3 regions of the Promicromonospora sp. NPDC057138 genome follow, and region 1 is predicted to be linked to each of the others. Evidence: riboswitches for the same ligand, from Rfam matches in the RefSeq annotation. Region 1 holds a riboswitch; each other region holds the start of a gene.
What was found. Region 1 has a riboswitch for S-adenosylmethionine ahead of ACFT2C_RS26280 (aminotransferase class V-fold PLP-dependent enzyme). Riboswitches for the same ligand answer to the same signal wherever they lie in the genome.
Positions count from the first base shown of each region.

Region 2: it holds a riboswitch for S-adenosylmethionine, as region 1 does, so the genes downstream of both, ACFT2C_RS19505 (LLM class flavin-dependent oxidoreductase) here and ACFT2C_RS26280 (aminotransferase class V-fold PLP-dependent enzyme) in region 1, are expected to answer to the same signal.
Region 3: it holds a riboswitch for S-adenosylmethionine, as region 1 does, so the genes downstream of both, metE (5-methyltetrahydropteroyltriglutamate--homocysteine S-methyltransferase) here and ACFT2C_RS26280 (aminotransferase class V-fold PLP-dependent enzyme) in region 1, are expected to answer to the same signal.

Region 1 covers NZ_JBHUUX010000081.1:12,970-22,757, reverse strand. The annotation lists gene ACFT2C_RS26280 (aminotransferase class V-fold PLP-dependent enzyme) at 1-1,340, opposite strand, end outside; SAM riboswitch class IV at 1,372-1,484, opposite strand; gene ACFT2C_RS26275 (phosphotransferase) at 1,529-2,326, opposite strand; gene ACFT2C_RS26270 (rhodanese-like domain-containing protein) at 2,515-2,964, shown strand; gene ACFT2C_RS26265 (O-succinylhomoserine sulfhydrylase) at 2,961-4,226, shown strand; gene ACFT2C_RS26260 (glycoside hydrolase family 3 N-terminal domain-containing protein) at 4,253-6,769, opposite strand; gene ACFT2C_RS26255 (MBL fold metallo-hydrolase) at 6,921-7,673, shown strand; gene ACFT2C_RS26250 (Hpt domain-containing protein) at 7,785-8,075, shown strand; gene ACFT2C_RS26245 (diguanylate cyclase) at 8,082-9,002, opposite strand; gene ACFT2C_RS26240 (GNAT family N-acetyltransferase) at 9,283-9,788, opposite strand, start outside.
Region 2 covers NZ_JBHUUX010000040.1:14,615-24,402, forward strand. The annotation lists gene ACFT2C_RS19495 (O-acetylhomoserine aminocarboxypropyltransferase/cysteine synthase family protein) at 1-639, opposite strand, end outside; gene ACFT2C_RS19500 (rhodanese-like domain-containing protein) at 636-1,001, opposite strand; gene ACFT2C_RS19505 (LLM class flavin-dependent oxidoreductase) at 1,065-2,225, opposite strand; SAM riboswitch class IV at 2,614-2,725, opposite strand; gene ACFT2C_RS19510 (GH92 family glycosyl hydrolase) at 3,067-6,309, opposite strand; gene ACFT2C_RS19515 (LacI family DNA-binding transcriptional regulator) at 6,306-7,352, opposite strand; gene ACFT2C_RS19520 (carbohydrate ABC transporter permease) at 7,349-8,272, opposite strand; gene ACFT2C_RS19525 (carbohydrate ABC transporter permease) at 8,272-9,252, opposite strand; gene ACFT2C_RS19530 (ABC transporter substrate-binding protein) at 9,249-9,788, opposite strand, start outside.
Region 3 covers NZ_JBHUUX010000070.1:19,063-28,850, reverse strand. The annotation lists gene metE (5-methyltetrahydropteroyltriglutamate--homocysteine S-methyltransferase) at 1-2,278, opposite strand, end outside; SAM riboswitch class I at 2,287-2,390, opposite strand; gene ACFT2C_RS24980 (hypothetical protein) at 2,642-3,394, opposite strand; gene ACFT2C_RS24975 (MFS transporter) at 3,646-4,899, opposite strand; gene ACFT2C_RS24970 (GNAT family N-acetyltransferase) at 5,097-5,561, opposite strand; gene ACFT2C_RS24965 (tetratricopeptide repeat protein) at 5,690-7,102, shown strand; gene ACFT2C_RS24960 (M16 family metallopeptidase) at 7,099-8,958, shown strand; gene ACFT2C_RS24955 (hypothetical protein) at 9,028-9,192, opposite strand; gene ACFT2C_RS24950 (hypothetical protein) at 9,210-9,386, opposite strand.

The sequences.
Region 1 (9,788 bases):
CCCTCGGGGACGGGGCGCGGGTCGTCGGTCACGACCCACAGCCCGTCGACGACGTCGTAGCCGGCCTGCGGACCCTCGGCCACCAGCTTGCCGACGGCGGCGATCAGGCGCTCCACCTCTTCGCCCGCGGTGCCGACGCCGACCGAGGCGCGCACCGCCCCGGCGTCGAACCCGAGGCGGCCGAGCAGCGGGTGCGCGCAGAAGCGGCCGTCCCGCACGCCGATGCCGTGCTCCGCGGACAGGTAGGCGGCCACCAGGCCTGGGTCGTAGCCGGTCACGGTGAAGGTCACGACACCCACGGGGTCGACGGCGTCGGCCCAGACGCGCACGACCTCGACCCGGTCGATGGCCTCCAGCCCCGCCACGAGGCGGCGGCGCAGCGCGTTCTCGTGGGCCGCGACGTCGGCGGGGTCGAGCGCCGCGAGCTCCTCGCACGCGGCCGCCAGGGCGACGGCGCCGATCACGTTGGGCGAGCCGGCCTCGTGCCGGGCGGGGCCCTCGTGCCAGTCAGTACCCGCCACGCGCACGCGCCGCACGGCGCCGCCGCCCGCGAGGTACGGCGTGCCGGCGTCGAGCCAGTCGCGGCGGCCCACCAGGGCACCCGCGCCGAACGGCGCGTAGGTCTTGTGCCCGGAGAAGGCCAGGTAGTCGACGCCGGTCGACTCCAGCGAGATGCGGCGGTGCGGCACGAGCTGAGCGCCGTCGAGCACCACGCGGGCGCCGTACTCGTGGGCGATGGCGACGATCTTGTCGACCGGGAGCGACTCCCCGGTCACGTTGGAGGCGCCGGTGAGGGCGAGGAGGGCGATCGGCCGGGTCGCGGCGGCGTCGGCCAGCTCCTCGCGGATCTGGGCGAGCGTCTCGGCCACGGTCGCGCCGCCGGTCAGCACAGTCGCGTCCGTGCCGCGCTGCCAGGGCAGCAGGTTCGCGTGGTGCTCGACGTCGAGCACGAGCACGCGGCCCGGCTCGCCGTCGGGCTGCGCGGGCACGCAGCCGGCCAGCAGGTTCAGCGAGTCGGTGGTGTTCCGCGTGATGATCGTCAGGTCGTCCTCGCGGGCGCCGACGAACGCGCCGACGGTGCGGCGGGCGGTCTCGTAGAGTGCCGTGCTCACCTGGGAGAGGTACCCCGCGCCGCGGTGCACGCTGGCGTACAGGGGCAGCACCTGGGTGACGCGGTCGGCGACGGCCTGCAGGGCCGGGGCCGACGCCGCGACGTCGAGGTTGGCGTACGGGACCCGGCTGCCGTCCACGAGCGGGACGAGCGTCGCGCCGCCGACGACGGGGCGCAGCGGGGCGACGTCGGTCACCGCGGCGACACGGGTGAGAGTGGTTGCAGACATGGCGTCCTCCAGCACAGTCCTGGGGGAGGGTCCCCCGCGCTTGCCGCGTGCGGCTGCCCGCGGCCAGGTCGTCACCCGGGGCACCCCACCGCGGAGGAGGGTTGCCGGCCAGCGAGCCGGGGCTTCGCGCTGGCGCTCATGACCTGAGGTCATCCTGTGGTGCGGCAAGACCGCTGTCAACGCGCGTCTCAGATACTGGTCTCACGATCTGGTCGGTCCGGCCGTGAGATGAGGCGTGCGATCCGGTCCGCGTCCGCGCGGTACATCGCGGCGTGCTCTCGCAGGTCAGCCGAGGCGCCGTCGTCCGCCCTGGCCTCGGACCAGGCGGCCAGGTCGCGCAGCTTGTCCACCATCGCGGCCAGCACCTCGGCGCGCGCGTACGGCATCCCGTAGGCACTGGTCAGCGCGTCGAGCCGCGCCATCGGGTCCAGGTGTCCGACGTCGTACGCGGCCCCCGCGAAGGCGTCGCTCGAGAGCGGGGCGAGCCGGTAGGCGAGATACGCCAGGTCCAGGATCCGCGGGCCTGGCGAGGCGGTGTCGACGTCGATCAGGCCCACGGGCCGGCCGTCCCGGAAGACCATGTTGTAGGGCGCCGCGTCGTTGTGGCAGATCACCTCGGCGGGCTCGGCCGCCGGCAGGCGCCATTCGGCGTCGGACAGGGCGAAGCCGACCGTGGCGTCGTGGAAGCGCCGCAGGAGCCGGCCGGCGTCGGCCAGGACGCGGGTCGACCAGAGCCACTCCGGGGCGGGCCAGCCAGGTACGTCGCCGGGCAGGTACGAGACGACCTCGCGGCCCTGGGCGTCCAGGCCGAGCGGCTCGGGAACCTCGGTCAGCCCGCCGGCCCGGACATGGTCGAGCAGCCTCTGGATCGTGGGCGTCCAGGGGCCCGCCGCGCGGTGCACGGTGTCGCCGATCCGGACGACGGCGGTGGTGTTGCCGCCGGTCAGCTCCTGCTCGTCCACAGCTTCGTCCACAGCCTCGTCCACACCCAGACCCTAGCCCGACCAGCGTACGAGACGGCATCCCACCCACCGGACGCGATGTCGTACGATCGACAGCGACCATCCCGAGCGGCCGAGTGACGTGGCACGACGACGCCGCAGCAACCCAGCGTTCCCGCCCCCGCGGCGCGGACGGACAAGGGTGCTACCGCCACGACCGATGGAGGACCACCATGAGCGATCCCGCGCACCTCGAAGCCCGCCCCGCCGTCGGCTACGCCGGCGACATCACGCCCCAGCAGGCCTGGGACCTCCTCGCCGGCGACCCGGGCGCCGCCCTCGTCGACGTCCGCACCGACGGCGAGTGGCGCACGATCGGCGTCCCCGACACGGCGACGCTCGACAAGCAGCCGGTCTTCGCCGAGTGGGTGCGGGCCGGCGGCCGCCCCAACACCGGGTTCCTGGAGGAGCTCAAGGCGGCGGGCGTCACCGGCGGCCCTGTCGTCTTCCTCTGCCGGTCCGGCCAGCGCTCGATCGGCGCGGCGCGGCTCGCCACGGCGGCCGGCATCGCGCCGTCGTACAACGTGCTGGAGGGCTTCGAGGGCGCGCCGGGAGCCGACGGCGTCCGCGACCAGGAGGGCTGGAAGGTCGCGGGTCTGCCCTGGACGGAGGCCGCCAAGTGACCGTCACCGGAGCGTTCCCGCCCGACGCGACTCCTGGCGGGTCCGGCCGCAAGCCGCTGCCCCGCGGCGTCCGCCCCGCGACCCTCGCCGTGCGCGGCGGGCACCAGCGCAGCGAGTTCCAGGAGACGGGCGAGGCGCTGTTCCTCACCCAGGGCTACGTCTACGACACGGCCTCCGAGGCCGAGGCGGCGTTCGCCGGCGACATCGACCGGTTCGTCTACTCGCGCTACGGCAACCCGACGGTCCACACGTTCGAGGAGCGCCTGCGCCTGCTGGAGGGTGCGGAGGCCTGCTACGCGACGGCGACCGGCATGTCGGCGGTGTTCACGTCGCTGGCCGCGCTCGTGCAGTCAGGCTCGCGGATCGTGGCGGCCCGGGCCCTGTTCGGGTCCACCGTGGTGATCTTCGAGGAGATCTTCAAGAAGTGGGGCGTGCGTACCGACTACGTGGACGGGCACGTGCTGTCCCAGTGGGAGGAGGCGCTCGCGACGCCCGCGGACGTGGTGTTCTTCGAGACGCCGTCCAACCCGATGCAGGACATCGTCGACGTCCGCGCCGTCGTCGGCCTCGCGCACGCCGCCGGGGCGACCGTCGTACTGGACAACGTGTTCGCCACCCCGCTGCTGCAGAAGCCGCTGGAGCTGGGCGCCGACGTCGTCGTCTACTCGGCGACCAAGCACATCGACGGGCAGGGGCGGGTGCTGGGCGGAGCGATCCTCGGCTCGTCCGAGTACGTGACCGGGCCCGTGCAGACGTTCATCCGCAACACCGGGCCGTCGCTGTCGCCGTTCAACGCGTGGACCCTGGTCAAGGGCCTGGAGACGCTTCCGGTGCGCATCGCGGCGCAGGGCGCGAGCGCGCTCACCGTCGCGAACGCGCTGGAGGCGCTGCCGGGCGTGGGCGCTGTGCGGTATCCGTTCCTCGACTCCCACCCGCAGGCCGACCTCGCGCGGGCCCAGATGAGCGGCGGCGGCACGGTCGTCACGTTCGATCTCGCCGTCCCCGAGGGCACCGATGCGGAGACGGCCAAGAAGCGGACCTTCGCGTTCCTCGACGCGCTCCAGGTGATCGACATCTCGAACAACCTCGGCGACGCCAAGTCCCTGATCACGCACCCCGCGACCACGACGCATCGCAAGCTCGGTGCCGCGGGCCGGACCGCCGTCGGCATCACGGAGACGACGGTCCGCCTGTCGGTAGGCCTGGAGGACACCCGGGACCTGATCGAGGACGTCGAACAGGCCCTCGCCTCCGCGCGGTAGAACTGGGGCGAGGTAGAACCCTGGTTCTACCTCGCCGCATTCAGGATGTGGCGGGCTCGGGGTTCGTGGCCCTGTAGCAAGGCCACGTCGGAGGTTGCTAATGCCTTTGCGGCCTGCGGCGGGACGCCCTGGGCCGGGTCGAGAACAGCGTCCTGGAGGTCGAGCCGGCGCTCGTCGAGGGTCGAGGTGCGGCCGCCCGTCGACAGGCCCCAGCCGAAGGGGAACAGCGGGTCGTAGTCCTCGTCGCCGACGTTGACGACCGGGTCGTCGGCGGACCGCGGCCACGAGACGGGCAGCCGGCCCGTGAAGTGCCGTTCACCGAACAGCACGTCCGCGACCCCGTCGCCCTCGGTGCCCGGCAGCCACGAGGCGACGAGCGCGTCGATCGAGCCGAGCTGTTCGGTGAGGAGCTGCGGCCGCCCGGACACCACCAGGACCACGCAGGTCTCGATCTCCGCGCAGACCTTCTCGACGACCTCGACGTCGCCGGGCTGCAGCGCCATCGACTTCTCCTCGCGCGGCACCCCGCCGTCGGCCGGGTCCCAGGCCCACTCGGGCCCGCCGACGTCGCCGAACCCCTCGGCGTACGGCGTCTCCCCCACGACGACGATGCCGACGTCGGCCCCGTCGGTCGGCGCGGAGGCGTCCTCGCTGTACGTGACGTCGTCGGCCGCAGCCTGGATGCCCTCGAGGATCGTGGTCCCCTCGGTGACGTCGCCCGAGAAGCCCTGCCAGGTGCCGGTCCAGCCGCCGGCCTGGTTGCCCAGGTCGTCGGCGTTGCGACCCGCGACGTACACGCTCGCGTCGGTGTCCAGCGGCAGCGCGGCGCCGTCGTTCTTCAGCAGCACCTGGGACTCGGCCACCGCCTTGCGGGCGAGCGACCGGTGGTCGGCCGAGCCGATCTCGTCGGCGTGGGACCGGTCCGCGAAGGGTTCCTCGAACAGGCCCAGCTCGAACTTCGCGGCCAGGATCCGGGAGACGGCGTCGTCGATGCGCTCCTCGGTCACCTCGCCGGCCTGCACGGCGGCGACGAGCCGCGTGTGGAACCGCTCGAACTGCGACGGCTCCATGAACATGTCGATGCCCGCGTTGACGCCGGTGACGATCTGCGCGGTGGTGGGCGAGTCGTCGGCGAGCGGCGGGATCTGGTGGATGCCCTGCCAGTCACTGATGACGAAGCCGTCGAACCCGTGGTCGTCCTTGAGCCACCCGTTGATCAGCTCGCCGTTGGCGTGCATCTTCACGGGGTTGCCCAGGCCGTCGTCGGTCCAGTCCATGCTGGAGAAGCTCGGCATGACCGAGCCGACGCCGGCCGCGACAGCCGCCGCGTACGGCGGCAGGTCCACGGCCTCGACGTGCGCGCGGCTCTGCTCGGTGATGCCCTGGTCCACCGTGTACTCGCCCTCGCCGGTGCCGTAGGCGGTGTCGCCGTCGGCCACGAAGTGCTTGGCCGTCGCGAGCACGGACTTGCCGCTGTCCAGGCGCTTGCCCTGGAACCCGGCGATCGCCGCCGTGCCGAGCACGGTCGCCAGCGCCGGGTGCTCCCCGAACGACTCGTAGGTGCGGCCCCAGCGGTCGTCGCGCACCACGCACAGGCAGGGCGCGAACGTCCAGGGGATGCCGGTCGCGCGGGTCTCGGTGGCGACCATGTGCTCCGCCTTCGCCACGAGCAGCGGGTCGCGCGTGGCGCCGAGCCCGATGTTGTGCGGCAGGATCGTCGCGCCGTCCAGGTTGCCGTGCCCGTGCACGGAGTCGACGCCGTAGATCAGCGGGATCTGCAGCCGCGTCGCCAGCGCCTGCCTCTGGAAGCCGTCGATCGCGTCGGCCCAGCCCTCCGGCGTGTTCTCGGCGGGCGTGGAGCCGCCGCCGCTGAGGATCGAGCCGAGCCCGAGCTCGGTGACGACTGCCGGGTCGCCCGTGACGCTCCCGCGCTCCGCCTGGGTCATCTGCCCGACCTTCTCCGCCAGCGTCATGCGGCTCACGAGGTCCGCGACGCGCTCCTCGGTCGACAGGCGCTCGTCGAGGTAGGGCAGGTCGTGCGCCCGCACGACGACGGTGGGGCCCTCCGAGACCTCGGCGTCCCGCGACTCCAGGGTCACCGGGACGGTCTCCGCCGTCTCGCCCGCCTCCGACTCCCGGGTCCGGATCTCGATGGTCCGCGCGGCACCCGACGGCGTGCCCGCCGCGAACTCGACGGTGCCCGAGCCGGCGTCGTAGTCGGCGTCGGCGGTGGCCGTGCCGAAACCCGTGCGCCAGCCGACGGTGACCGGCCCGGCGAGGGCGCCGCCGTCGGCGGCCTGGACCGAGATGGTGACGACCGCCGTGTCACCGTCCTCGACGAGGACGACGGGTCCCGCGCTCACGAGCGCCTCGGCGTCCGCGGCCGTGGCGCCGGCGGCAGTGTCCGCGGCCGCGCCCCGGGCGGTGTCGGCGGCCGCGGAGGAGGTGGGCACGAGGACGCTGACGGCGAGTGCCGTCGCGGCGAGGAGTGCTGGAGCTCTGCGGGCGTGGAGGTGCTGCGCGACGCCGGGAAGGGCGGACATCCTGGGGATTCCTCTCGACACTGGGAGGTGATTTACCGATCACACACCGGAGTGCGCCACAGCACAAGCGCTGTCGACCGCTGGATAAGGTGGTCCGGTGAGCCCTGTTGCGCCCTTTGCGAGGATGCTCCGCGCAGACAACCCCGGCCCGATGACTCTCGACGGAACCCGGTCGTACGTGCTGCGCGCTCCCGGCGCGCCGGGCTGCGTGGTGGTAGACCCCGGACCGCTGCTGGAGCCGCACCTGGCCGCGCTGGCCGACGCCGGTCCGGTCGAGCTGGTGCTCGTCACCCACCGGCACGCCGACCACACCGGCGGGCTGGCGCGGTTCCGCGAGCTGACCGGGGCACCGTCGCGGGGTGCCCTCCCCGAGTTCAGCCGGAGCGGCGGGGCGGACGGCGCGGCCGTCGAGCCGCTGGCCGACGGCGAGGTGCTGGCCGTCGCCGGCCTGCGCATCGAGGTGCTGGCGACGCCGGGACACACCGCGGACTCGGTGTGCTTCGCGGTGTCCGACGGGTTGTCCTCCGCAGTCCTCACCGGCGACACCGTGCTGGGTCGCGGGACAACCGTGCTGGCCGAGCCGGACGGCTCGCTGCGTGACTACCTGGGCTCGCTGGACCGGCTCGCACCGCTGGACGTGCAGGGACTGCCCGGGCACGGACCCGTCATCCCCGACCTCGGCGCCGCGGTGCGCGCGTACCGCGAGCACCGCCTTGAGCGGCTCGGCCAGGTGCGCTCGGCGCTGTCAAGCCTCGGGGCGGAGCTGCCTGACGCCGGAGCCCCGCTCCCGGACTCGCTCTTGGACGCGGTGACCGGCGCGGTGTACACCGACGTCGACCGGTCCGTGCTGGTCGCGGCGCGCTCGTCGGTACGGGCGCAGCTGGAGTACTTGCGGCACGAGTAGCCAGCAGATGCCGGGCTCCGAGCGAGAGCGCGCCTTGCGTGGCACGATGAATGATCGGCCGATCACTTGTTGGCCTTCATTTCAGCCAGCGACCTGCGCCGGGGAACCGTCATGACCGAAGAACGCATCGCAGTTCTCTGGGAGAGGTTCCGTGGCACCACGACACGGAGAGTGGAGACTCTCGAGGCCTGGTACGTCGGCGAGCTCGACCACCGCACCGCACTCGCCGACGCCCACAAGCTCACCGGGACCCTTGGCACCCTGGGACGCCCGGACGGCTCCCTGGCCGCGGCCCAGCTCGAACAGATGCTCCGCGCACACCTCGAGGACGCACAGGGCGACCCGCGGCGCGACCCGAGCGTCCCCCAGCTGCTGGACAGGATTCGCGCCTGCCTCGCATGACGGTCCTCAGCCGATCGGGGGCGTGGCGGCGGTGACGATCTGGTTCCGGCCGGCGAGCTTGGCCTGGTAGAGGCGGGCGTCGGCGAGCTTGACCATGGCCTCAACGGATCCGAAGGGTCCGACCGCGCAGCCGCCACTGATCGTGACCGTGATGCTCTGGCCGTCCGCGGAGACGGGCTCCGCGGCCGTCGCCGAGCGGATCCGATCGGCGAGCATGAAGGCGCCGTCGAGATCGGTGTGCGGCAGGATGACGAGGAACTCCTCGCCGCCCCAGCGTCCGCCGACGTCCCCGGGACGCAGCTCCCGGTGCAGGTGGCCCGCGAACGCGCGCAGCACCTGGTCACCGGCCGCGTGCCCGTAGATGTCGTTGACTCGCTTGAAGTGGTCGAGGTCGAACAGCACCACCGACAGGGGATACCCGTGCCGGAGCGAGTCGCTGAGCCGGCGGGTGAGCTCCTGGTCGAGATACCGGCGGTTGTACAGCCCGGTGAGCGAGTCGATCCTGACGAGCTCCTCCAGCGCGGCGTTGCGCTCCTGGAGCTCGTCCTGCAGTTTCTTGACGTGGGACGCCGCCGCGACGCGAGCGAGCAGCTCGGCTCCCTCGAATGGCTTGCTGAGGTAGTCGTGCGCGCCGCCGCGCAGCCCCGCCACGACATCGTCCATGGTGCTGCGGCTGGTCAGGAACACGACCGGGATGTCCTTGAGCTCGGCATCGCCCTTGAGCTCGGTCAGCACCTGGTACCCGTCGAGCCCGGGCATCTCGACGTCCAGCAGCACGACGTCGGGCGGGTCCGTGCGGCACAGCTCGACCGCGGCCGGCCCGTCCACGGCCTCCACCACCTGGTAGCCCTCGTTCTCCAGGCCGTCCCGGACCACGGCGCGGATCATCTCGTCGTCGTCGGCGATCATGACCGTCGGGGCGCTCATCGTGGTCCGGCCAGTGCAACCGTCGTCGTCATCAAGGGACCCTTCCCGCTCTGGAGTCGAGAAGCTCGAGGGTCTCGGCCGCCCGCGAAGGCACGCCGCGCCGAACCTTCGTCGCCTGCTGCGCAAGTACACGCAACCATGGCGACCAGAGAAGAGCCAACTGATGTCACGTCGACCAGCTCAGCAGTCGTTCACGCCACAGCGTTCTCTTTGGCGAACGGATGGATCACAGCGAGCGCCGCGCCTGGTGATGTGGCCGCTGTCCAGACACAGCCGCGGTTCAGAGCGCCTTGCCCAGGAGCAGGAGGACCGCATTCTCGGGATCGTCGTGCGGCGGGAACGGCAGCACCGGCCGGTAGCCGAGCCCCACGTAGAGCCGCAGCGCCTCCGGCTGCCGGACACCGGTCGCGAGATATAGCGCGAGCCCGCCCCTGCGTCGGGCAGCGTCCTCGACCTGCCGGACCAGGGCCGTCGCGACACCCGCTCGCCGGGCGGTCGGGTCGACGAACACACTCCGGACCTCGAAGCCGCCGGGGTCGTCGCCGCTGAGGTCGCCGCCCAGGGGGGCGAGCCCGGCGACACCGTCCAGCGGGTCGACCGTGAGGTGCGCCGGCCCGACCTGCGCCGCCGCGAGCGTCGCACAGCCCACCGGCCGCCCGTCGAGCGTCGCCAGGAAGGTCGCGCGCGCGGCACGCCCGTTCTCGGCGTCGACGACGTCGTGGCCGCCGCGCGCCGCGACGTCGTGCGCCAGACCGGGGTAAAGCTCCCGCAGGAACGCCCACATCT
Region 2 (9,788 bases), on a different contig from region 1:
GCTGGCGGAGTGCACCACGACGTCGGCCCCGTGCTCGATCGGGCGCAGCAGGTAGGGCGTGGCGAGCGTGTTGTCGACGACGAGCGCCAGCCCGTGGGCGTGCGCGACGTCGGCCACGGCGGCGAGGTCGGGCAGGTCGTTGCGCGCGTTCGGGATCGACTCGAGGAACAGCACCCGGGTCTCGGGTCGGATCGCGCGCTCCCAGGCGGCCGGGTCGGCGGCGGCGTCGACGAAGTCGGCCTCGATGCCCAGCCGGGGCAGGTTCTCCAGGAGCAGCCCGCGCGTGCCCTCGTACAGGCTGGCGGCGGCGAGCACGCGCTGGCCGGCCGAGACCAGGCCGAGCAGCGCGAGGGTGACCGCCGCCTGGCCGCTGGCCACGAACAGCGCGTCCGCACCGCCTTCGAGCGCGGCGATCCGGCGCTCGACCGCGGCGGTGGTCGGGTTGCCGGTGCGGGTGTAGGCGTAGCCCTCGCCCGCGCCGAAGTGGCCGCCGGCCTGCTCCCACTCCTCGAACTCGAACCCGGCGGTCAGGTAGACCGGCGTGGCGCGCGGGGTCACGCGGCCGGGCGCGGGGGCGCCGGACGCACCGGCGTCGCGCCCGGCGTCCCCGTGCACCTGCCGGGTGGCGAACCCCGTCATGGCGCGGCGCTCGGTGCGGTGCTCGGCTCGGCCTCGGTCGCGGGCAGCCCGGCCTCCTTCCAGGCCGGGAACCCGCCGTCGACGTGCGAGACGTCGGTGTAGCCGCGCGCGGCGAGCGCCTCGGCGACCGGGCCGGAGCCGTTGACCGAGCCGCACACGATCACGACGGGTGTGTCGAGGGTGATCGCCGGGTTCTCGGACGGCCCGAACAGCGCGTCGAGGTTGTCGCGGTCGGCGAGCGTGGCGCCGGGGATCTCCCCGGACGACGCCCGGCCGGCGGCCGAGCGGACGTCGATCAGCAGGGCGCCGCCGGCGACCTTGGCGCCCGCTTCGTCGGGCGTCCGGAGCTCGGGAGTGGTCATGGATGTTCTCCTCAGGGTGGGTTCTTCGTGATGGACGTGCGTGTGCCGGACGGCGCGGGCCGGTCAGGCGCTCAGGAGCCGGCCGGTGGGGAGCGACCGTGGCGCCGCCTCGGCGTCGGGCAGCCCGAGCGAGGCGCGCAGCGTCCGGGCGGTCCGCTCGGTGCGGAACAGGCCCGCGCGCTGGAGGGCCGGTACGAGGTGGCCGGTGATCGCGTCGAGGTCCGAGCTGAGCGAGGCCGGGCGCAGCAGGAATCCGTCGGCGGCGCCGGCGGCGGCCCAGTCGGCCAGGAGGACGGCCAGCTCGTCCGGCGTGTCCGCGACGACGAACGCGCCCCGCCCGGGCTCCGTGCCCTCCAGCGCCTCGACGAGCTCCAGCCGCGCCCGGGCACTGGCCCGCTCGGCCGCGAGCACGACGTAGACCTCGGCGAGCACGCGCACCTCCTCGGGGTCGCGCCCGGCGGCCAGGGCCGAGTCCCGCACGAGCCGCCGCAGCCGGACCGCGTGCGCGGCGTCGGTCACGGCGATCCGCACGACGTCCGCGGTGCGCCCGGCCAGCGCGGCACTCGCGGCGGAGCGCACCCGCACGACGACGGGCGGGCGGGTCGGGGCCAACGACCCGCCGCCGTCGGCCTGGCGGCCGCGGATGGCGAAGCGGATCCCGTCGTGGTCCACGCGGAACCGGCCCTCGGCGTCGAGCTCGACGGCGCCCGACCCGGTGCCGGGGCGGCCCGTCCAGACCCGGTTCACCGACTGGATGCCCAGCTCGACCCGGGAGGACCACGCCTCGTCGGGCTCGGGGACCGCCGTCTGCCGGACGGCCTGCCAGCCCGCCCGGCCGCTGCTCGCGCGGTCCACGCTGCTGAGGGCGACGGCGGCGTGGGCCGCCTCGACGTGCACCGTGTCGACGGCGGCGACCAGCCCGACGCCCGCCGTGACCCGGGCGGCGCGGGCCGCGGCGACGACGGTGTCGAGCCGGCCGGTCACCTGGCCGCGCCCCGGGTGCAGCAGGAAGTCCTCGTCGAGGGTGACGAGGTCGAGCAGGCCGCGGTCGGCGGCCCGGACGAGCTGGAGGAACCGCTCGCCGTCGAAGGGGCGGGGCGGGATCGGGCCGCGGGCGCGGTGGGCGCCCGGCCGGGCCCCGGCCGAGGTGAGGTCCACGCCGAGCACGACGGGACGGGACGACGGGGCGGACGAGAAGGACAGGGGCTGCGGCGGGTACGGCACGGCGGGGCTCCGTTCGAGCGGCGGCTGCGTGACCACTCGCGGAGGACCCGGCCGGCGGCGCACGACTGTGCACGACGGCGGTTGCTGGGTCACCCGGGAGCGGGGCTGCCGGAGGGCAGGCGAGGGACGTCCGGTCAGGACGTGAGGGCCTGGTACGGCCGGGGCTCGGCGCGGTACGCCGAGAGGAGGTCTACGCGGCGGGCCGGCGGTGGCCGGTCAGCGCGTCGGTGCTGCCACTGTCAGCGACAGGAACGGAGGCAACACATGCTCTCGCGCGGGGCGGCACAGGCCCGGGCGCGAGCGTTCCAGGACGGCAGGGGCACGTGGACGGCGGGGGCAGCGCTCCGGGTCATCGTCGTTCTCCTCACCTGCTCGCCCTTCGGCGAGCGACGCGTGTTGTCATCCGCCGACGGCGGTGGACCTGGTCCTCACCCGGGGCACCCACCCGCGCGGGGGGTTGCCGTCCGACCAGCCGGGGCTTCGCGTCGGAACTCATGACCTGTCGAGACTTACTACACCTTTCCGGTCGGATTAGTGCTGTTTGCTTCGATGCCAGAGAAGATACGAATAGAACTCATCGGAGTCAACGATCTGTCCCCAGATCTCACATGCCGGGACCAGCACTCGCGGTCGGGCCTGGTCGCGAGATGCGGCCGGCCCTGACTTCGGTCCTTCGCACTGGCACCTTGTGACTTCGGTCCTTTGCTTCGAGATCGGTCGGTTGATTGACCGATCTCGAAGCAAAGGACCGAAGTCACAGAGCCTCCCGTGCAACTGACCGAACTCGTGCGCCGATGCGACCAGCAGCCGGCCCGGCAGCTCGGCAGTATGGCAGCTCGGCTCAGGCGACGAGCAGCTCCACCTGCGCGAGCACGCCACCGTCGCCGAGCTCCAGCCGGAGCCCCGTGAGCGGTACGGGCTCGTCCAGCACGAACGGTCGCAGCTGGCCCGGCCAGGGCCACTCCTCGCCGGAGCGCTCGTCCAGCACGCGCCCGTCGTCCGCGACCAGGCGCCAGGCCGACGGCGGCCGGCCATCCACACCCGCGCCAACGCCCACACCCGCAGCTGACCCTTCCGCTGCCGACGACGTCAAGGTGTAGCCGCGCAGCACCGCGCCCTCGGAGACCTCGCCTGTCGGCCGCCACTCGAGCGTTCCCGCCACCTCGACCGACGTCGTCAGGTCCCCGTCCGTCAGGTGCGGACGCGGGCCGTCCGCAGCGCGCCAGCCGCCGTCGGCCCGCTGCCACAACCCGGCGGGCGCCGCACCAGCACCAGCACCCAGCTGCTCGCCCGACCTCGACGCCGCCGGCACGCCCCAGCGCGTCGGTGTTGCAGAGAGCGCGAACCGCAGGGTCGCTCCCCCGGTCAGGTCCCCGTGCTCCACCGAGGGCGACGTGACCGCCCTGGCCGCGCCGTCGGCGTCGGACAGCTCGAGCCCCGCCACGTACCAGCGGTCGGCCGCGCCCGGCGCCTCGACCACGAGGTCGCCGTCGGGCCGGTGCACCACCGCCCGCTCGAAGAGCGGGGAGCCCACGGCCCAGCGCGACGACCCGATCTCCAGCGGGTACAGCCCCAGCGCCGAGAGGACGTACCAGGCCGACATCTCGCCGTTGTCCTCGTCGCCGTGGTAGCCCTGCCCGATCTCGCTGCCGGTCCACAGGCGCGCCAGGATCTCGCGCACGGTCTCCTGGGTCCGGTCCGGCCGGCCGGCGAACAGCCACACGTACGGGATGTGGTGCGAGACCTGGTTGGACTGGCCGAGCTGGCCCAGGCGCACGTCGCGCGCCTCGACCATCTCGTGGATCACGGACCCGTAGGACCCGGGCTTGTCCGCCCGCTCGGGGGTGGCGAAGAACCTCTCCAGCAGCCGCGCGAGGCCGTCGGGGCCGCCGTGCAGGGCGGCCAGGCCCGCGCCGTCGTGCACCGGGTGGAACAGGAAGTTCCAGGCGTCGGACTCGGTGTAGTCGCCGCCCCACTCGTCGGGGTCGAACCTGCCCGGGCCGAACGAGCCGTCCCGGCCGCGGCCCCGGAAGAACCCGGTGGCCGCGTCGAAGAGGTGGGCGTACCCGAGCGAGCTCTGCCGCAGGTAGGCGGCCTCGTCGCGCAGCGCGCGGCGCCGGCTGTCCGGGGTGCCGGGCGCGTCCGCGAGCACCTGCGCCATCCGGGCGAGCCCGGCGTCGTTGATGTAGCCCTCCAGGCCCCAGGACACCGACTCGTCGACGTCGCGGGGCACCCAGCCGTGGGTCAGCGCGAAGGCCTGGCCCTTGCGTCCGACGCCGGACCGGGTGGGCAGCGCCGTCGCGTCCCGCAAGCCCGCGTCGTAGGTGGCGAGCGGGTCGGGCAGGGGGACGCCGCGTAGGTAGAGGTCGGCGAAGGCGACGTCGGACGACGTGCCGGTCATCAGGTCCGCGTAGCCCGGCGAGGACCAGCGCGCGACCCAGCCGCCCTCGCGGTACTGCTGGACGAACCCGTCGGCGAGCCGCGCGGCGACCTCCGGGTAGAGCAGCGCGTAGGCGGGCCAGCAGGTGCGGTAGGTGTCCCAGAAGCCGTGGTTGACGAACATCTCACCCGGAATGACGGGTGCGCCGTCGAGGACGGGCGAGGCGTGCACGGGCTCGCCGTCGGCCCCGGTCTCCGTGTACGAGGACGGGTACAGGTTCAGCCGGTACAGGTTCGAGTAGAGCGTGACCTGCTGCTCCTGGGTGGCGCCCTGCACGTCGAGCACGCCGAGCCGCTCCTCCCACTGCGCGCGGGCGCGCTCGGCGACCTCCTCGAAGGTCCCGGCCACCTCGCGCTCCAGGGCGCGCTGGGCGAGGTCCGCGCTGATGTACGACGTCGCCACGCGCACCTCGACCGTGCGGCCCGCCTCGTCCTGCGGCCCAGCCGCCGGGTCCAGCGCGACGGTCGCGTAGGTGGCGTGGTCCCGGCCGCGGGCCGGGCCGGTGCGCAGGACGGGCCGGGAGATCCGGCCCGCCACGTACATCCGGCTGCGGCCCACCGAGAGCGCGCTGCCGTGGTCGCTCCAGCCGGTGAGCGTGCCGTCGTCGTGCACGGTGATCGCGACGGGCGGGCCGTCGGCGCCGGCGTCGCTCACGGCGTCGACGATCAGGTGGCCGGTGGTGGCGCCGGGCGGGAAGGTGAACCGGAGGACGCCGCCGTGGTCGGACGCCGCGACGGCCATGCGGGCGCCGCCGTCGAGATCAACGGAGTAGAGGTGCGGGCGGGCGGTCTCGTCGTCGTGCGAGAAGCCGAGGGCGCGGGCCGCGAGGCCGGCGTCGGGCACCTCGGCGGGGCCGGCGCCTTCGCCAGAGCCGTCGCCCGGCAGGGCCGGGACCAGGTGGAATGCGAGCTGGTCGCGGTCCCCCATCCACGGGCTCGGCTCGTGCGAGATGCCGACGCCCTGCAGGCGCGGGCGGTTGTCGGGCCCGTTGTGCGCGGCCCACGAGTACAGCCACCGGTCCGACGACGCGTCGGTGAGCGGCACCCACATCGTGAACCCGTTCGGCACGGCGGCCGCGGGCACGGTGTTGCCGCGGGAGTACGCGCCCGAGGAGTGGGTCCCCCGCCGGGTGTCGACGAGGTCCGTGCGGCCACCCGCCGCCCCCGCCGGGCGCGGCCCGACCGTCACCCCGTCGAGCCACACCTCGGCGCGCCCGCCGTCCGGGGGCGCCGTCACGACGGCGGCCGCGCGCACGCGCCGTCCGGGCGCCAGCTCGGCCACGGCGTCCAGGTCCACGCGGACCACGTTCCAGTGGTCGGGCACCAGGATCCGCGCCTCTCCTTGCCCGACGGCGGTCGCGGGCATCCCGTGCTGGTCGGTCAGCGCGCGCCCGGGCTCCGTCTGCAGCAGCCACGTCCCGTCGTCGAGCAGCAGGTCGACCGCGACGTAGGTCGAGCGGTAGGTGAGCTCGTCGTCGAGCACGGGCAGGAGCGCGTAGCGCAGGGTGACGCCGGCCTCGACCGGGACGTCCAGGCCGTCGAGCACCACGGTGCGGCCCGCGCCGTCGTGAGTGATCCGCCGCGCGTCCGGACCGGTCAGGCCGACGCCGGGCCGGCCCGCCGGGACGTGCGCCGGCCCCGTCACGCCGCCCCCTGAGGGACCCGGCCCGTGCTGCCGCGCACGGTCAGCTCGGGCGTCGGCGCGCGGACGACGTCGGGCACGCTCTGGCCGCGGACGAGCGACAGCACGGTCTGCGCGACGAGCTCGCCGAGCTCGAAGGTGTCCCGCGTCATCGCGGTGAGCGGCGGGTGCGCGAGGCGCACCAGCTCGGAGTCGTCGAAGGAGGCGACCGAGATGTCGCTGGGCACGCCCAGCCCGGCCTCGGCCAGTACGGTGACGCCCGCGAGCGCGGCGACGTCGGAGTCGTAGACGATGGCGGTGGGCCTCTCGTCGCGGGCCAGCAGGGCCCTGGTGGCTGCCGCGGCCTCGTCCTGCGAGAAGTCCGTCGGCACTGTCGTGACGTGCATGCCGAGCCGCGCCCCGGCGTCGTGCAGGGCCGAGACCCGCCGCGCGGAGTGCACGTAGGCGGGGATGCCACCGACGTGGCCGACGCGCACGTGCCCGAGACCGGCCAGGTGCTCCGCGAGCGCGGTCATCGCGGCGTGGTCGTCGGCGAACACGGCGGGCACGGGTCCCGGCGTGCCGTCGCCGCCGACCAGCACGGCGGGCAGGCCCATCCGCACCAGCTCCTCGGGGCGCGGGTCGTCCTGCTCGAGGTCGAGCACGACGACGCCGTCGGTGCGCCGCTCGGCCGCCCAGCGCCGGTAGACGTCGAGCTCGGCGGACACGTCCTCGACCACGAGCAGCTGGAGGGCCACGAGGTCGGTGGACAGCCGCGCCTGCAGCCCCGAGACCAGCTGGGCGAAGAACGGCTCGACACCCAGCGTCCGAGCGGGGCGCGCGACGACCAGCCCTACCGTGTCGGCCCGGCGCCCGCCGAGGGCACGCGCGGCGACGTTCGGCCGCCAGCCCAGCTCGGCGACGGCGGCCAGGATGCGGGCCCTGGTCTGCTCGCTGATCCCGGGGCGGTCGTTCAGCGCGAACGAGACCGCCGTCGGGGACACGCCGGCGCGGGTGGCGATGTCGGCGATGGTGGGCCTGCGGCCCGGGCGCTCGGACGCCGTCACCCCTTGATCGCCCCCTCGCCGACGCCGCGGAAGAAGTACCGCTGCAGCGCCGCGAAGAACACCACGATGGGGATGAACGCGATCATGGTGCCGGCCGCGACGACCCGCGGGTTGTTCGTGAACGTGCCGGACAGGTACTGCAGGCCCACCGTGAGCGTGAACTTGTCGGGCGTCGTCAGCACGATCAGCGGCCACAGGAAGTCGTCCCACGCGCCGATGAACGAGAAGATCGTGATGACGGCGAGCATGCCCAGCACGTTGGGCAGCCCCACGCGTACCAGCCGCTGCCACGCGTTCGCCCCGTCCACGATCGCCGCCTCGTCCAGCTCCTTCGGGATCGCCGCGAACGCCGTCCGCATCAGCAGCACGTTGAGCATGCCGATCGCCCCCGGCAGAGCGACGCCGAGCAGGGTGTCGGCGAGCCCGAGCTGCCGGACCGTCAGGTACTGGGCCACGATCGTGGCCTCGCCGGGCAGGAGCATCGTCAGCAGGATCGCCCCCATCACGAGCTTGACGCCGCGGAACCTCAGCCGCGCCAGGGCGTACCCGGCCATGGTGGCGCCGACGATGTTGCCGAGCACCACGATCCCGGCCACCACAATCGAGTTTCCGGCGAACCCCAGGATCGGGACCGTCTCGAATGCCTTCACGTAGTTGTCGAACGTGGGGCTGCTCGGCAGGAAGCTCGGGTTGGCGGTGTAGATGTCCTCACCGGCGCCCTTGAGCGAGGTGGACAGCTGCCACAGGAACGGGCCGAGCGTGATGAACAGCACCACGACCAGCAGCGCGTACCGCAGCACCACCTCGCGGGTCGACGGCGTCGTGAACCCGCGGGACCCGGTGCGCGACGTGACCGTGCGGGGCGTGCCCTCGCGCGACTTGACCTCGCGCGACGTGACGGTGCCTGATGTGACCCCCATCAGTCCCTCCCCCGGTTGATCCGCGCGATCACCAGCAGCGGACCCAGCGTGATGACGAACAGCAGCAGCGAGAGCGCCGAGGCATAACCCAGGTTGCCGCTGAACCCGCGCGCGTACATCTGGATGAGCATGACCACAGAGACGTCGGCGCCGCCGACGCCGCCCGTGCCGTCGGTCAGGATGTAGAGCTCGGCGAACACCCGCAGCGCGGACACCGTGATCATCACCGACACCAGCAGCATGGTGTTGCGCACGCCCGGGATCGTGATGGACCGGAACCGCCGCAGCGCCCCCGCCCCGTCGACGGCGGCCGCCTCGTGCAGCTCACGCGGCACGCCGCCCAGCGCCGACAGGTAGATCACCATGTAGTAGCCCAGGCCCTTCCAGATGGTCAGGCTGATGGCGCTGAACAGGACGAGCCAGCGGTCGGTGAGGAACGGGATCGCCTCGGTGACGAACCCCAGGCTGACGGCCATCGAGTTGATGACGCCCCGCTCGTCGAGCAGCCAGCCCCAGACGAGGGCGACCACCACGGCGGAGGCCACCACGGGCGTGTAGAACGCCGTGCGGAAGAACGCGATGCCCGGCAGCTTCTTCTCCACGAGCACGGCCAGCCCCAGCGGCACGAGCAGCAGGAACGGCACGCACACGAGCATGTAGACGATCGAGTTGACCAGCGCCGTCGCGAGCTGCGCGTCGCTGAGCATCCGCTCGAAGTTGGCGAACCCGACGAGCTCGCCGCCCGACAGCACCCGCACGTTCGTGAACGCCAGGAAGAACGTGTTCGCCGTCGGCCACAGGTTGAAGACGAGCAGGAACAGCAGGGCCGGCGCCACGAGGAACCACGGCGTGAACCACGCGTGCGTCCGGACGGCGTGGGCGGGGAGCGGCTCTGCGGCGCGGGCAGAGGTCCGCTCAGCAGGCAGAGCCCGGAACCGACGGTTCCGGACCCCGCGCACCGCCGACGCCGCTCGGGTCACTGGTCGGCGAGCAGCTTGTTGCACTCGTCGACCGCCGCGTCCAGGGCCTCCTGCGAGGTCGTGTCCCCCGCGATCGCCGCCGCGAACTGCTGGTTGATGATGGTGGTCATCGCCTCGTTCACCTCGACCGGCTGCAGCACCTGCGCGGTGGTGAGGTTGCGATAAGCGATCTGCTTGGCGTCGCCGCCCGGCGTGCCGTCGCTCTCGGCGAGCTCCGGCTTCTCCTGCGACGCGGTGGTGGACGGGAAGACGCCGGGCACCTCGGCCGCGAACGCCTCCTGGTTGGCGGCGTCGGTGACGAACCGGGCCAGCACGACCGCCGTCGCCGGGTTCGCGGACTGGCTGGAGACCGACAGGCCCTGGACGTACAGGGGCGTGGCGCCCATGTACGGCGAGGAGGTGATCTTGCCCTCCAGGGACGGGTTGTTCTCCAGGACGCTGGCGATGAAGTTGCCGCCGCCCGTCGACCACGCGACCTTGCCCTCGGTGAAGAGCTGGCTGTTGCCGAGGTAGGCGTCGGTGAGCACGTCGTCGGG
Region 3 (9,788 bases), on a different contig from region 1:
GCGGGTCGATCGACTTGGCGGCCAGGGTGACGAGGTCGGTCACCTCGTCGACGGACGGCACGCGCGGGCTGTGGATGTCGTAGACGCCCGGCCCGATGCCGCGCGCGTACCCGGCGTCGGCCAGCTCGGGCACGATCTCCATGCGCGAACGGGCCGCCTCCACGGACGTCACGTCCGCGTCGAGGCCGTCGATCGCGCCGATGACCTGCCCGAACTCCGAGTAGCACAGGTGCGTGTGCACCTGGGTGGCGGTGTCGGCCCCGGCGGTCGCCAGCCGGAACGACCGCACCGACCAGTCCAGGTAGCCCGGGTGCGCCGCCGTGCGCAGGGGCAGCAGCTCGCGCAGCGCGGGCTCGTCCACCTGCACGACGCCGATCCCCGCCTCCTCCAGGTCCGTCACCTCGTCCCGCAGCGCGAGCGCGACCTGGTCGGCCGTGTCGCCGAGCGGAAGGTCGTCGCGCACGAACGACCACGCCAGGATCGTGACCGGGCCCGTCAGCATGCCCTTGACGGGCTTGTCCGTCAGGGACGCCGCGTACGCGGTCCAGTCCACGGTCAGGGGCGCGGGCCGGGACACGTCACCCCACAGGATCGGCGGGCGCACGCAGCGCGAGCCGTACGACTGCACCCAGCCGTGCACGGTGGTCGCGAACCCGTCGAGCTGCTCGGCGAAGTACTGCACCATGTCGTTCCGCTCGGGCTCGCCGTGCACCAGCACGTCCAGGCCCAGCTCCTCCTGGAGCGCGACGGTGCTCGCGATCTCGGCGCGCATGGCCGCCGTGTACTCGGCGTCGGACAGCTCGCCCCGGACCCAGGACGCCCGCGTGCGCCGGATCTCCGCCGTCTGCGGGAACGAGCCGATGGTGGTCGTGGGCAGCGGCGGCAGGTCGAGCCGCGCCTGCTGCGCGGCGGCACGCTCCGCGTACGGCGCGCGCTCGACGTCGGCGGCGGTCAGCGCCGCGGTGCGGTCCCGCACCTCGGGCACGACGACGCCGGGCGCCTCGGCGCGCGACCGTACCGCTTCCGTGGACTCCGCCAGTGCCTCGGCGACCGCCGTCCGACCCGCCGTCAGCCCCGTCGCCAGCGTGACGACCTCGGCGACCTTCTGGTCGGCGAACGCGAGCCACGACTTCAGGCCGGCGTCCAGGCGCGGCTCGTCGGCGACGTCGTGCGGCACGTGCAGGAGCGACGTCGAGGTGCCGACGGCGACCGCGCCCGCACCGAGCGCCGACAGGCCCTCCAGCGTGGCCAGCCGCGCGTCGAGGTCCGCGCGCCAGATGTTGTGCCCGTCGATGACGCCGGCGACCAGGGTCTTGGTCTCCAGCCCGGCGACCGGGCCCTCGGGCACGGCGCCGCGCACCAGGTCGATCGCAATCGCCTCGACGTCGGTGCCGGCCAGCAGCGCCAGGCCGTCGCCGGCCTCGCTGCGCAGGTCGCCGTACGGGGCGGTCACCAGGATCGCGGGACGCTCGGCTGCGCCGTCCGCGGCGTCCGGGCCGGGAACGGGGGAGAGGCCGGTGGCGAGAGTCGCGTACGCCCGGCGGACGGCGTCGGCCACCTCGTCGAAGGGGACGTCGAGCAGGTCGGTGACCAGGGCGGGCTCGTCGAGCTGCACCCAGGGCGCGCCCGCGGCGGCCAGTGCGCGCAGCACGCCGGCGTACGCGGCGACGACGTCGTCGAGCCGGTCGAGCGGGCGGAAGCCGTCGGGGGCGCCGTCGGCCGCCTTGCTGAGCAGCAGGAACGTCACCGGGCCCACCAGGACCGGGCGGGTCACGACGGCCTGGCCGCCGTCCGCGGGCAAGGCGAGCTCGGTGAACTGGCGCACCAGGCGGTCGTCCACGAACCCGATGGGGGTGTCCGGCCCGATCTCCGGGACCAGGTAGTGGTAGTTGGTGTCGAACCACTTGGTCATCTCGAGCGGCGGCTTGTCGCCCTCACCGCGGGCCAGCGTGAAGTAGCCCTCCAGGGAGAGCGCGGGATCACCGGCGGGCACCAGGTCCCGGAACCGGTCGGGCACGGCGCCCAGCAGGGCGACGGCGTCGAGCACCTGGTCGTAGAAGGAGAACGAGCCGGGGACGGCGGCCGCGCCGGCGTCCAGGCCTAGCGCGGCGAGGTGCCGTGCGGTGCCGATCCGCAGGTCGCCGGCGGTGGCTTCCAGCTCGTCGGCGGTGGTGCGTCCGGCCCAGAAGGACTCGACGGCGCGCTTGAGCTCGCGACGTCGGCCGATGCGCGGGTAGCCCAGGATCGTGGCGTGGGGGAGGTGCGTGTTGACTGCCATGCGTATCAGCTCCATCGGACCTGGCGTTAGCACCTTGCCCCGGAATTGGCGCTCCGGAGGTAGGTTGCTGCGGTGTCGTTGAGCCAGGACTCTCGACCGCTCTGGATGATGAGACTGGATCGTAAGCATGCCCGCGATGCGGTCGGAAAACCGTCCACCCCTCGGACGTCGTCGGTTCCGCGCGCGATCCTGCGAAAGAGTGTGCCAAGCGCGATCGTGCAACTGACGCCTGAATCATGCAACCGACGCCCGAGGGGAGGCCCGGATTATCCGGACCTCCCCAGGAGAGTGGACTAGGACAGGCGGGCTGTCTGAGCGCCCCTTGCTGGTTGGCGCGTTGGCAGGACCACAGCCGCCGCTGGACTAGATGCCGGACCCGCCGCCGGAGGTGTTGGTCCACCAAGCGTGGTACTCGTTCAGCGAGTACCTCTTCTGCTGACCGCTGGTCGAGGTGATCTCGATGCCGAACTGCATGGTGTCGAAGTCGGTGTTGCGCAGGCGGCCGTTGTCCGCGGCCCATCGCCACACCGCCAGGGCGTCCACGTAGCCGCTGTCGTTCTCGTTGGCGGGGATGAACTGCAGGACGTTCCAGCCCGGGTCGGCCTGCCAGACCGATGCGTAGAGGACGCCGCCGATCGTCACGTTGCTCGCGATCTGGCTGCCCCAGCCGCCGGCCGGGCCCGGGTGCCAGCTGGTGAAGATCATGATCTCGTCCTGGTTGCCCGTGGACCAGAGGTCCGCCGTCCAGTTCCACCAGTCATCACCGGAGGCGGGGGCCGACGACGTGTTGTACGTGAACCCCGCGTTCGCCATCTGTGACAGGGGGGTTCGCGGCCTGACCGAGGTGTTCGGGTACGACTTGATGCCCCCGCCGGACTGGGTCGAGTCGACGTACCACGAGTTCAGGCTGTTGACGGTGAGGCACTGCGAGTTGTTGCCCTGGTTGCCCCAGACGTTGTTGTAGACCGTCCAGTCGTTCGGGGTGTACTCGCCGAAGGTGTCGCACGAGTTGTAGACCGCGGCCTGCGCCGGGGACGCGACGCCCAGCAGCCCGGCGATCGTGAGGACCACCACGGCGAACCGGCCGACGGCCGATCTGCGGTTGACCAGTTTCATCTGATCTTTCCTTCCCTGTGCGCCAGTGCACAGATCGTGGAATGCGCCTAGAGGGCGCATGGGCGCGCAATGCGCGCAGAACGGATATTTTGTTCGAGTCTCGGCATCGCTGTCAAGATTTCACCCTGCGCAATCGGGCAGATAAAGATCTGATGACTCCCGCCGCCGCTCGCCGCCCCGACCCGGCTGCCTGCAGTTGACCACAGCAGTTGCTGCCAGACGGGGTCCCCGCCCGGCAGCAACTGCTGTGGTCAACGTGCCGCGCGGCGAGCGGGGGTGGGCGCGGTCCAGAGCGCGGCGGTGGCGGCCAGCGCCGCGCTGACCGCTAGCGGGCCTGCGAGACCGAGCGGGCCGATTGCTAGGCCGCCGAGCACCGGCCCGACCAGCGCGCCGAGGTTCAGTGCGACTGTCGAGAACGCCCCGCCCATCGTCGGGGCGCCGTGGGCCGCCGCCATGCTGCGGGCGATCAGCGTGCCGCCGACAGCGAACGACAGCGCGCCCAGGACCGGGGCGAGCATCCACACCGCGGACGGGCTCGCCACGAGAGCGGCCCACAGGACCCAGCCCGCGACGAGAGCCGGGGCACCGATCCCGAGGACCAGGTGCCCGTGCGCGTCGGCCAGGCGGCCCGCGGCGGAGACGCCCGCGAAGGCCCCCAGCCCGAACAGCGCCAGGACGACGGGCACGAGCGACGCGCCGAGCCCGGCGCCGTCGGTGACGATCGGCGCCAGGTAGGTGAACGCGCAGAACGTCGCGCCGTTCACCAGCACCCCGAGCACGAGGTACCGCAGCAGGTCCGGCGACCGGAGCGTGCCGAGCTCGGCGGCCAGGTCCACCCGGGCGTGCGATGCACGACTGCCAAGGTCCACCTGGGCGTGGGGCTCCAGCTGGGTTCCGGACTCCACACGGGCGCGGGGCTCTGCCCCGGCTCGGGGCTCGACGTGCGGCGCACGCGGGCCGGGCCGCCCCGGCGTCAGGACGGCGACGGCGACCAGGGCGAGCGCCGACACCCCGGCGATCGCCCAGAGCGCCGAGCGCCAGCCCCAGATCTCGCCCAGGAACGCCCCGGCGGGGACGCCGGCGATGAGGGCGAGCGTCGTGCCGCTGAGGATCGCGGCGAGCGCCCGGGCCTGCCTGCCCGCCGGGACGATCAGGGTAACCGTCGACAGCGCGACCGCGAGGAACCCGGCGTTGGCCACGGCCGCGACGAACCGGCTGCCGAGCAGCACCGCGAACTGGTCGGTGAGCGCGCCCGCGACGTGCGCGGCGACGAAGATCGCCAGGCTCGCGGACAGGGTCCAACGCGGCGGCAGGCGGCGTCCGAGGGCCGCCATCAGGGGTGCGCCGACGACCATGCCGACGGCGAAGCCGGAGGTCAGGTAGCCGGCCTGGGCGATGGAGATGCCGAGGCCGGTGGAGATGCCGGGCACGAGCCCGGCGAGGACGAATTCCGACGTGCCTTGCGCGAAGACCGCGACGGCGAGCACGTAGAGCAGGACAGGCATGTACGCCTCCGAAGGGAGAAAGGGGAACGGGTAGGCCTGGGCGGCACTACGGGGCCCTTCGGATGCGCGGACGGCGCCGGCTCGCGCGCGAATGCGGGAGCGGGGGAGGCGGACCTGGGTCTGCCTCGGCGGTCTCTACAGGCGCATCTCGGGCTACCGGAGTACCGGCAGCCCGAACCTGGATGCCTCTGGAGACCTCACGCCGCGAAACTACCACGCAGGGGGCGCCGCCACGCGACCTCCCGGTCGAGCTGTCCCGTGCAGCGGAACAGGCGCACCTGGTGGGCGTGGGGCAGCGCGGTGGCGAGCGCGGACGTCGTCGTGCGCTCGAAGCCCAGCTTCTGCCAGAAGCCGCCCGACCGGCGGGAGAACAGCCAGGCCTGGCGCGCGCCGGCGTCGGCGGCGCGGTCCAGGGCGAAGCGCGCCAGGCGCAGGCCGTCGCCGGTGCCACGCAGGTCCGGACGGACGGCGACGCTGCGGACCAGCGCGTGCTCGCCGTCCTCGCCGAGCTCGAACCCGGTGGTCGCGGAGACGGCCCCGGCCTCGTCCCGCTCCAGCCACAGGCGGACGGCGGGCTCCGCCAAGGCGGCGACCGTCAGGTCGGCGGCGCGGAGGAACGCCGCCAGGTCGTCGAGGTCGTCGGAGGCGACAGGGCTGAGCACGCCGGGAGCCTACCCGCCCGACGAGCAGGTCGGCGCCTGCCCTGGGAGCATGGGGAGCGTTCGTCGGCCGCTGTGATGGGCCGGCTCGGGCCGCCGGACGGTGGCCGACATGCGACGCAGGGGAACGTATGAGCCGTACAGGGGGCGCCGTCGACGCGTCGGCACGCTCGCACCACGATCTGGGAGACCTGCCGACGTTCGACGCCTGGTCCCGGTACCAGGAGCTCGCGCCCGTTCGCGCGGCCGTGGATTCGCGCGACTGGGACGCCGCAGCGGCGGCGTTCTCCGCCCTCGGACCGCAGGAGCTCGCGCTCGCCCTCGAGCTCGTGGCGGACGAGAGCGACGCGGAGCAGATGCTGGAGGCGGCCGTGGCCGCAGAACCCGACGACCCGCTCGCCCGCACGCTGCTCGCCCGCCGGTACGAGAGAATCAGCTGGGAGATCCGCACCGGGACCTGGGCCGTGGACGTCGTAGCCGAGAAGTTCGAGGAGTTCCGGGAGTGGCTGGTCAGGGCCGAGCAGATCCTCATCGACGTCTGTGTTGACCACCCGGAGCATGTGCCCGCGTGGGAGGCGCGCCTGCTCACCGCTCGCGGCCTCGAGCTCGGCCAGTCGGAGGCGCGCCGGCGCTACGACCGGCTCGCCGCGCTCTCGCCGCACCACTACCGCGCCCAGCGGGCCTACCTGCAGCAGGTCGTGCCGAAGTGGGGTGGTTCGTGGGACGCGGCTGAGGCATTCGTCGCCGAGTGCGCATCCGACGCTCCAGACGGCTCGCCGAGCCGAGCCTTGCTCGCATCGCTCCAGATCGAGCGATGGCTCGGCCTCCGTGAGACCCTCGACGACGAGGCGCTCGAACGTCTCGGGGAGGTCGCGCGAGCCTCGGTGCTCCACGCCGATCACGTGCCCGGGCCGGGCGCGGACTCCGTGCACGCGGAGCTGGCCCTGCTGTACACGTTCGCCGAACGGCACGACGACGCAGCACCGCACTTCCGGGCGTTGGGCGACGATCCGGTCTCGGCGGGCTGGGACTATCTCGATGACAAGGCGCAGTGGTACGCGCGGAGCAGGGCGCAGGCGCTCGGTGGACCAGTACCGCCGCCACCCGGTGCGCCGTCGGAACGGGAGACGCGGCCGGCAGCGGTCGTGCTCGGGTTCCTCCTGATCGTGTGGATCCTGGTCATGGGCGTCATGACCGTGCTCATGATCGGAGTCGCGCTCGGGGGCGATCTGAGAGGGGTGTTCGCGGCCGTGGCGTTCGCCGCAGGGGCGGCCCTCGGAGTGGCCCTCCTCGTGGGGCTTGTCCGTGGACCGCCGCCACCCGGCGCGCCCTCGCTGGAGCGGGGTACGGGCCCGGGAGCGGTTGCGGTCTACGTGGCCTCCCTGCTCTTCGGCGTCGCTCTGACAACGTTGAGTCTCCCGGACGCCCTTGAGGGCGATCGGGGTGCCGCGTTTGCCGTCGTGCTCTTCGGCGCGATGGCGGTCTTCGCGGCGGTCTGCCTCGCGCGGCTCCTCCGCGCGCCCGGCGGAAGGAGCAACCGGTGACCGGGGGACCCGCCGCCGACGCCGGAGAGCCGGCTGTGCCCTTCGACCTCTCGCACCTCGACCATCTGCTCTCGTGGACCACCGTGGACGGGATTCCCACGCTGTTCGCGCCCCGCGAGGGCCCCGTCACGGGTGGTCTCGTGTTCCGTGTCGGCCGGGCGGACGAGACGCTTTCGACCGCGGGTATCACGCATCTGGTCGAGCACCTCGCTCTTTATCGGAACAACCTGAGCGGCGCGCACCACAACGGCCAGACAGAGCAGGTCTGGACCGTCTTCCACGCGACCGGGACGGCCGCCGAGGTCGTCACACACCTCAACAGCGTCTGCGCGTCGCTCCGCGACTTGCCGCTTGCCCGGCTCGAGGTGGAGAAGAAGATCTTGCGTACGGAGGCCGCGGGCCGCCGGGGCGGTCCGTTCACGGCGATGAACATGATGCGGTACGGCGCGCAGGGATACGGGCTCAGCGGCTACGACGAGCTGGGTGTGTGGCGGGTGGGCGCCGACGAGGTCGAAGAGTGGGCCCGGACGCGCTTCACCCGCGACAACGCAGTGCTGTTCCTCACCACGGGCGAGGTGCCGCAGGGGCTCGACCTCAGGCTGCCGCAAGGCGAGCGCATCGCCCCGCCCCAGCCGTCCGACGCGCTCGGCGACACGCCGGCGTTCTTCGTCGGGCACGAGGGCGGCGTCGTCCTCGACGCCGTCGTCGACCGGTCGTCGGCAGCGACGGTGTTCGCGGAGGTTGCCCGGCGCGCGATCTTCGACGAGCTTCGCCAGAAGGGCGGCTTCTCCTACACCGCGGACAGCGACTACTCGCCGCTGGACGGCTCGACGGCCACGATCACGCTGTACGCCGACGCACTTCCCGAGAAGCAGGATGCCGCGGTCGGGGCGTTCGTCGACACGCTGGCGCGCCTGCGGCGCGGCTGGATCGGCGCTGACGAGGTGCATGGCGCTCGTGCGGTGGTGCGCGGGTTCCTCGATGTCCCCGACGCCGGGCCGACGATGCTGCCGGCGGTGGCGGTGAACCTGCTCGTGGGAGGGCGCGTCCTCTCGCCCGAGGAGCATCTGGCCGAGCTCGACGCCGTCACGGTCGAGGACGTCCAGGCCGTCGCTTCGCAGGTCTGGGCCGGCGCGTTGGTGCAGGTTCCCAGCGGTCTGCTCGACTGGGCGGGCGCCGTCCCGGCTCCCAGCTGGTCGGACGATGCCGTGTCGGGGGAGAGCTTCACGCACCTCGACGACCCGGACGTCTCGCTCGTCGTCGGTGAGGACGGCGTGTCCGTCGTCACCATGGACGGCCCGGCGACCGTGCGCTTCGACGAGTGCGTCGCCATGGAGACGCGACCGGACGGAGCGCGGAACCTGACGGGTCCTGACGGGTTCCGCGTCCGGGTGGAGCCGACGCTGTACGCAGGCCTGACGCGCGACATCGTCGCGGAACGGATCGATGCGCGCCTGTCCCGCGAGCTCGTGGTCCCCCTGCCTGCTCGTGAGCCGGACGGGATCCCGCAGCCGGCCGAGCGGGTGCGGCCGTCGGCCGCCGCTCGCGTCTCCCATCTCTCTGAGCCGGTGCTCCGGCGGCTGCGGCGCGCCGGCGACGCGGTCTACGCCCAGGCCCGTCGGTGGTCGCTGAGCAGGGTCGGCTATTGGCTGATGTGGCTTGCGGGCTTCGCGGGTGTCCAGTTCGGGTTGTACGCCGTGCGTATCCTTGCCGAGATCCGGCGTGGCGAGTCGGAAGCGGTCGCCGGCGTTGTGATCCTCGGAGCCCTCTGCGTTGTCCTGGTGGGGACGCTCCTGTACGTCGCGGTGCGAGCTCTCCTGGAAGTCCGACGGGCACGAGGGTCTCGGCGTCGATGACCGCTACAGGACGAGCGATTCCTCAGGCGCGCGCCTGGCTTGAATCCGCAGCGCCGGCGGGGTGGCCGTTCAGGAACCCGTGCCCCCCGTCGGCGACATGCTCGGCCCGTCGCAGGCCATCCAGCTGAACTTGCTGTGCACGAGGTACTGGTCGCCCTGGTCCGACACGGCTCGCGTCTCCGCGGCTTGCGGCAGCCACGTGGTCGGGTCGACGAGGAGGTCGACCCGCGTCACGTCGCCGCCCAGCACCATCACGTCCGCGGGGGGGGGGGGGGAATCCGGAGCCGGATCACCGCGAGCCCGTCCCGGTCCTCGATGCTGAGGTCGTCGTCGAGGCGCTGATCCGCGCCGTCGAGCGCGGACAGGCTGAGCGTCGCGTGGACAGCCACCGCCTGCAACGCCTGCAGGGGCTGCGAGTTCAGCGGCACGGGCTTCGGTGTTGCAGCTCTCGACGTCGTCGACGCGGACCGTCGGCTCGTCGCCCAGGGTCGAGCGGGTCTCTACGCCACAGCCGTCGCTGGCCATCGCGCGTGCCGCGGTGGCCACCACCTGAGCGGGTGTCAGCCCGACGGTCGGGGACATCGACGGCTCGGACGCCGGGTCCGTCGGCGCCGACGTGGCCAGGGCGGACCCCGAGCCGGGGAGGGCACGCAGAACGGGTGGGCCCGCCAGGCTCACCCGCGAGGACCGCGGCCGCGGCGGCGGCCGCACTCCACACGAGGGCAGGCCGGTGGCGCGCCGACGTCCGGTCGCGCCGGGCCTGGGGCCCAGCGTCACGCAGCAGGATCTCGACGCCCTCGGCGTCCGCCCAGCCCTCGTGCGGGTCGCCC